Linked DNA regions of Prochlorococcus marinus CUG1417. Each later gene encodes a partner of the first gene's protein in a complex. Links are inferred from orthologs where the notes say so. Each region holds a gene or a part of one and is shown on either strand. Other genes may lie near its edges. The genes, in order: tsaD and tsaE.

Region 1 (3,275 bases):
CAAGAAACGTCAGCGGCCAAAAGAGGGAAAAGAACTGTAATTGCTAATTGAGCTAATTCACCTATTAGATTATCCAATCTCTCCTTATCAATAACTTCTCTTTTACCTACAATAAAACCTGCCGCAACAGAAGCTGGCAAGCCTGATTCTGGAAGAAAATATTCGCAAATTCCATACACAAGGAAAATAAATCCAAGGGTAACTTGAAGCTCTATACCAAATGAGGCTTCATTTTTTATTTTTTTTAAAATTTCTGAAAGTATCCATCCTGCGCTTAATCCAATTAAAACTCCTCCCCCTAATCTTTGCATTAATGCTATAAATACATCATTAATCCCACGTAGGTCACCTAAAGTCAGCTCTAGAAGAAGTAATGCAAGAACTGCACCAATTGGTTCAAGCAACAACCCCTCAGCTTTTAAAACCTCCGAAAGAGGGGAAGCTAATTTTATTTGTTCCACTAGTGGAGAGACAACTGTTGGTCCAGTAGCTAGAACTATTGCACTATATATTCCTGCGACTTGCCATGAGAGACCTGCCAGCCAATGCGCGATAAAAATTCCAGCTGATAATGAAATAAAAAGTCTTACCAATGAAATTTTCAAAACAGTATTTCTTATATTCCCCTCAGGCAGTTTTAAATTTAGTCCCCCTTCAAAAAGAACCAAACAGACTAAAAGCCCTACAATAGTTTCAAGCCCTTGTCCAAGATCTAAAGGCTCAACCAGTCCTAAGCCTGATCTTCCTATGAGTAACCCAGAAAGCAATAAAATAACAACACTGGGGAATCCTGTTAAAGATGAAAATAATCGAGCACAAGCACCCGCGAATACAGTTATTCCCCAAAGTAATCCAAGCCTTTCAGGCGTCATAAAAAATTATATTTAGTAAAAAATATTTATTATTTTGATTAAATCAACAATCTTATCTGAAGTCCAATAAATACAATACTTTTTTAATTTAATTAATCAGCTGAACAAGAGTAATTTTCACTAAATCTTTCAAAACTACTTTTAATTTAAATGAATTTTATTTCTTTTAAGAAAATTGGCTTATTAAAGCAATAATTAGAAAAATAATTCCTATACCAACAGTTGCCATCCTTCCATTCCATATTTCAGCTTGAGGGGTAAAACCTCTTTTCCACAAATTCAGTTCCTTTTTATCAACAAAGTTTTTTGTCTCTTTAATCTCGATTTTAGATTGTTTGTTCATTGAAGTTAAAAAGGAGGGTTTTCTTCATAAAGGGTATATGCATTTTCAATAGATAGTCTTCCTGCGACACCTAATTTAAGGGAACTCAAATGATCCTTAAATTTGATCCTAAACAACGCCGCCGCTCCAATCATTGCCGCATTATCTGTACAAAGTTTAATGGGAGCTAAATGAACTTTAATAGATTTTTTACTAGCTTCGCTAATCATCATTTTTCTTAATGTATTGTTAGCAGCCACTCCTCCAACGACAACAACATCATCCAAGCTATGGTCTTCTGCGCATTTTATTGTTCTCTCCACCAAGACTTCTGCCACTACTCTCTCAAAACTTGCAGCAATGTCAGGAATTGGAATGGCCTTCCCATCCAAATTTATTCTCTCAACTAATCTTAATACGGCGGTCTTTAGACCACTAAAAGAGAAATCATATTTAAGAAATCCACCTTTTTTATCAGAAATCCTACATTTTGGTAAATTAAATTTCATTGGGTCCCCATTTTTAGCAATCTTTTCAATTGCAGGTCCTCCAGGATAACTTAAACCTAATAGTCTTCCAACCTTATCAAAGGCTTCTCCAGCAGCATCATCAAAACTTTTCCCAAGTCTCTGCATTACCCTTCTATCATCAACCTTTATCAATTCAGTATGTCCGCCGCTGACAAGTAATGTAAGAAAAGATTTCTTTGGATAGTTTTCTGAAAATAGAATTGAAGATAAATGCCCCTCCAAATGATGAATTCCCAAAAATGGCTTTGAATGTAACATGCAAAGAGATCTTGCAGTTATAGAGCCAACTCTTAAACAACCAACTAATCCAGGAGCTACAGTTGATGCAATATAATCAACTTCCTCAATTTTGATTTTTGATTCTTCTAAAGCCTTATCTAAAACAAAAGGTAATAACTCTAAATGCTTTCTAGCTGCGAGTTCAGGCACGACACCTCCCCATTTTGAATGATCTTCAATTTGAGATGCGATTATATTTGAATGTATTTTGAAAGTATCGCCAATATTAGAAACTATTGAGACAGATGTCTCATCACAACTTGTTTCAATAGCTAAAACTTTATTCATTTTTGATTCAACTTGTTCTATTTTAATATTAATTTCTTAATCAACACACTATAAGGAATTAAAGATTGCAACTTATGAAATTCTTTTTTTCAATCATAACCTCAGTTTTTCTGTTACTAGGAATTACTCCAATTGCTCTAGCTGCAAATGGGCCTGCCTTAAACGCAGACAGAGCTAGCACAGAATATACTGCTTCAGCCCTCACAAAATGCTCTGAAAATCCTAAATTCATTGAGAGAGCAAATTCTGCAACTACTCAAAAAGACATCGCAAGATTTGAAAGATACGGAAAAGCATCATGCGGAGATGATGGTCTTCCACATTTAATAATTGGACCTCCTCTTGAGCCATGGGGAGCCCTTTTAAATAGAGGTCATGAAGGCGATTTACTTATTCCCGGAGTATTGTTCATTTACATTGCTGGGATTATAGGCTGGTCTGGAAGAGAGTATTTGATTGAATCAAAAAAGACTAAGAATCCAGCAGATCTTGAGATCATTATTGACTTAGACTTAGCAAGAAAATGTCTTGTAAAAGGAGCGCAATGGCCTCTTCTCGCTAATAAACAAGGTAGAAATGGAGATTTAAGAGAGAAAGATAACAACATTACACTTAATGGTCCTCGCTAAACATCTTTAAAAACTTTTATAAAATGTTCAAAATCCTAAACACAAAATTTGTAAGATCTGCCCCAGTAGTAGCAGCAATTTGGCTAAGCCTTACAGCCGGAATTATTATTGAATTCAATAGGTTTTTCCCAGATTTATTATTTCATCCAATGAGCTGAGACAAAAAGAGAATAATCAAGTTTTTATTAACTTGATTATTTTTTTAGCTGTTTCATCAACATTGTGGTTTGTTAACACAAAATCGAATTGATTTGATACTGAAATCTCATAATTAGCCCTTAAGAGTCTTTTTTTAATTGCCTCTTCTTTTTCTGTACCTCTATTTCTTATCCTTCTCTCTAACTCTTCTTTATCC
Region 2 (3,160 bases), on another replicon or contig:
TACAAAATGTTGATATTTGATTACCCCATAAGTCAAATGAATATTTAATTGAATTTTCTCTATCAGGTTCGTAATTTAATAAAGCACTAGGTTGGCTGCTTTTACCAAATCCTAACAAGTCAATTGCGTAGCAGTTAGAAAATTTACCAAGAAAATCTTGATTATGTCTCCAGTGGTTTTTTGATGCTCCAAATCCATGAACTAATAAAATTTTAATATTTTTTTCAGAAGTAGATTCTTTTGATAAAGACCAAGAAATTTCCCAATTTTTCCACTTCCAAGTTTTAGATTTATTTAAAGACACTATGAATATGCTTTTAATTAAACTTTAATTCAAAAAAAAATTATTCGTTTTTATTAAATTATTCTTAATTAAGGAAAGCGTTTATTTTATGGAAAAGAATAAGGTCGTATGTATTGGAGAGGCTTTAATAGACAGAATCAGAAATAAATCAAATCAGGGATTTACAGATTTTTTGGGCGGTGCGCCTGCTAATGTTGCCTGTGCATTAAGAAAATTAAAAATAGATTCAACATTTATAGGAAGTTTGGGTAGTGATGATTATGGAAAAAAATTTATTTCGCAATTTAATGAATTGGGCGTTAATCTAGATTTCTTGCAAATAGATAATGATTCATCTACTCGCGTGGTGAATGTAGATAGAGATCAATTTGGAGATCGTTTTTTTTCAGGCTTTGAGGAAAGTTCTTATTCATGCTTCGCAGACGAAGTTATCAGTAAGAAATTGATCGAAAAAGAAATTTTAAATTTGGAGAAATCTTTTTTAGAAACAAAATATTTGGTTACCGGAACGATCTTATTATCATCTCCAATATCAGCAGAGACTATTTTTTTTCTTCTTGAACAGGCTAAAAAATTTGAAGTAAGAATTGTTATTGATTTGAATTGGAGAGAGGTATTTTGGGATTATGCAAGTTTTTCATTGGAAATTAGTGAAGCCGCGAGAGTTGATTTAATCAAGAAATTTTTAAATCATGCAAATGTCTTAAAACTTGCTAAGGAAGAATCAACTTTGTTTTTTGAGGATGAAAATCCCTTGCTAATATCTCAACAATTGTCCAATAGACCAGATGTAATAATAACCGATGGGAAAAATCCTGTTTCATGGTATATCAATGGATTGCAGGGAATTACCGAAACTCCTACTTCACAAAAAATTGTTGATACAACTGGCGCAGGTGATGCTTTTCTAGCTGGTTTAATTTCAAAATTAATTTCTTCTGGATATCCTACGAATGAACTTGAGATAAAAGATTGCATTATGTTCGCAAGTGTTTGTGGCTTATTAACTTGCCTTGGTGAAGGGGCTATCGAGCAACAGCCATATTATGAGAAGGTTAATAAATTTTTGGGATCTCTTATCTCGTAGTGTCTACCATAATTTTTAGCGTATCTAATTTCTATTTTCCAAAAATCATCAATAACTGTTTCTATTAATTCTGGCCATTCAATAACTAAAATAGCCTGTTTTTGTATGGCCTCTTCTTCTTCTGAAAAAAAAAATTCTTTTGCCGAAGAAACATTTTCTAACCTGTATAAATCAAGGTGAATGAGCGGAATTTTTCCGGAGTTATAGTGATGCGACAAAGCAAATGTAGGGCTTGTAATGTCCTCAGAGATTGATAAGCCTTTAGCAATGCCTTGAACAAATGAAGTTTTCCCAGCCCCAATTGGACCCTTTAACAAAACAATTGATTGGGGATTTAATTTGTGTGAGAGTTTTTTCCCTAAATCTAAAGTCTCTTTTAAATTCTCAACAAACACAAAATTACACAAAAATCATTTATAGTTTAATAGAAAAAGTATTTACTAGATATGGTTATTGCAAATTCAGTGAAGACCTCTACACCTAATTACGTAATTGCTGATATCTCTCTATCAGATTTTGGTCGTAAAGAAATTAAAATTGCTGAAACGGAAATGCCTGGCTTAATGGCACTTAGAGATAAATATCAATCTGAAAAACCATTAAAAGGTGCAAAAATAGCTGGAAGTCTTCATATGACTATTCAGACAGCAGTCTTAATAGAAACTCTTGTTGATCTTGGTGCAGAAGTTAAATGGGCTTCATGTAATATTTTTTCAACTCAAGATCATGCGGCTGCAGCTATAGCAGATCAAGGAATTTCTGTATACGCAAAAAAAGGTGAGACTCTTGATGAGTATTGGCAATATACCCACTATATCCTTGATTGGGGGTCAGATTCTCCAAATATGATTCTTGATGATGGGGGAGATGCAACTGGCCTGTTGATACTAGGTAGTAAAGCAGAAAAAGATTTATCTGTTCTAGATAAACCAAGTAATGAAGAAGAAATTGCTTTATTCAATTCTATTAAGTCCAAGTTGAAAAATGATAGTGACTTCTACTCTAGAATTAAGAGTAATATAATTGGTGTCACTGAAGAAACTACAACGGGAGTTGCAAGACTTTATCAACTGCAAAAGCAAAATGCTTTACCTTTTCCTGCTATTAACGTTAATGATTCAGTAACCAAGAGCAAATTTGATAATTTATATGGTTGCCGAGAATCCCTTGTTGACAGTATAAAGCGTGCCACTGATGTGATGATTGCTGGGAAGGTTGCGTTAGTGATGGGTTTTGGAGATGTTGGTAAAGGTTCAGCTCAGTCTCTAAGAGGACTTGGTGCAATTGTAAAAGTTGCTGAAGTTGATCCAATTTGTGCCCTCCAAGCTGCAATGGAAGGTTTTAGCGTTGTTACATTAGAAGATGTTGTAGAAGATATAGATATATTTGTTACCGCAACTGGGAACTATCAGGTAATAACAAATCAAAATCTTGTCAAGATGAAAGATGAGGCCATAGTCTGTAATATCGGCCATTTTGATAATGAAATTGATGTGGCCTCATTGAAAGATTATCCATGGGAAAATATTAAGCCGCAGGTTGATCATATAACTTTACCGAGTGGTAATAAAATAATCCTTTTAGCTGAAGGTAGATTAGTTAACTTAGGTTGTGCCACTGGACATCCGAGTTTTGTTATGAGTAATTCTTTTACTAATCAAGTACTAGCTCAAATTGAACTTTTCAATAAGTCTGAAAAATATGCTAAAAAGGTTTACGTTTTACCAAAACATTTAGACGAGATGGTAGCTAGATTACATCTTGATAAA

Evidence for each region.
Region 2: the proteins of tsaD (region 1) and tsaE are in contact, whole or in part, in a crystal structure (PDB 6N9A), measured with the Thermotoga maritima proteins. The link is inferred for Prochlorococcus marinus CUG1417 from one-to-one orthologs. Residues at the interface, in WP_004082750.1 of Thermotoga maritima: Cys10, Asp11, Arg49, His50, Leu82, Gly84, Gly135, Gly136, Glu154, Thr155, Leu156, Asp157, Asp158, Ser159, Glu162, Asp165, Lys166, Arg169, Leu170, Tyr175, Lys213, Thr214, Leu217, Tyr218, Gln221, Arg222, Asn324; in WP_004082108.1 of Thermotoga maritima: Leu37, Gly38, Lys46, Lys57, Val59, Lys60, Ser61, Thr63, Phe64, Thr65, Leu66, Met67, Val69, Pro71, Tyr82, Arg83, Leu84, Asp86, Asp88, Phe89, Asp93, Ile128, Asp130, Glu131, Arg134.

The regions. Positions count from the first base shown.
Region 1 is NZ_JAAORN010000001.1:447,026-450,300, reverse strand. The notes cover bases 257-3,198. They hold tsaD (tRNA (adenosine(37)-N6)-threonylcarbamoyltransferase complex transferase subunit TsaD), read right to left. Parts: upstream 2,292-3,198; coding sequence 1,221-2,291; downstream 257-1,220. Other genes in these bases: gmk (guanylate kinase), read right to left, coding at 3,095-3,198; psaJ (photosystem I reaction center subunit IX), read left to right, coding at 2,944-3,078; HA140_RS02525 (Photosystem I reaction center subunit III), read left to right, coding at 2,366-2,920; HA140_RS02535 (high light inducible protein), read right to left, coding at 1,039-1,215; HA140_RS02540 (cation:proton antiporter), read right to left, coding at 257-872. Outside these bases: more of HA140_RS02540, read right to left, coding at 1-256; more of gmk, read right to left, coding at 3,199-3,275.
Region 2 is NZ_JAAORN010000002.1:507,289-510,448, reverse strand. Bases 68-2,894 are described here. They hold tsaE (tRNA (adenosine(37)-N6)-threonylcarbamoyltransferase complex ATPase subunit type 1 TsaE), read right to left. Parts: upstream 1,787-2,894; coding sequence 1,349-1,786; downstream 68-1,348. Other genes in these bases: ahcY (adenosylhomocysteinase), read left to right, coding at 1,838-2,894; HA140_RS08905 (carbohydrate kinase family protein), read left to right, coding at 393-1,391; HA140_RS08910 (alpha/beta fold hydrolase), read right to left, coding at 68-304. Outside these bases: more of HA140_RS08910, read right to left, coding at 1-67; more of ahcY, read left to right, coding at 2,895-3,160. UniProt on the Escherichia coli protein: Required for the formation of a threonylcarbamoyl group on adenosine at position 37 (t(6)A37) in tRNAs that read codons beginning with adenine.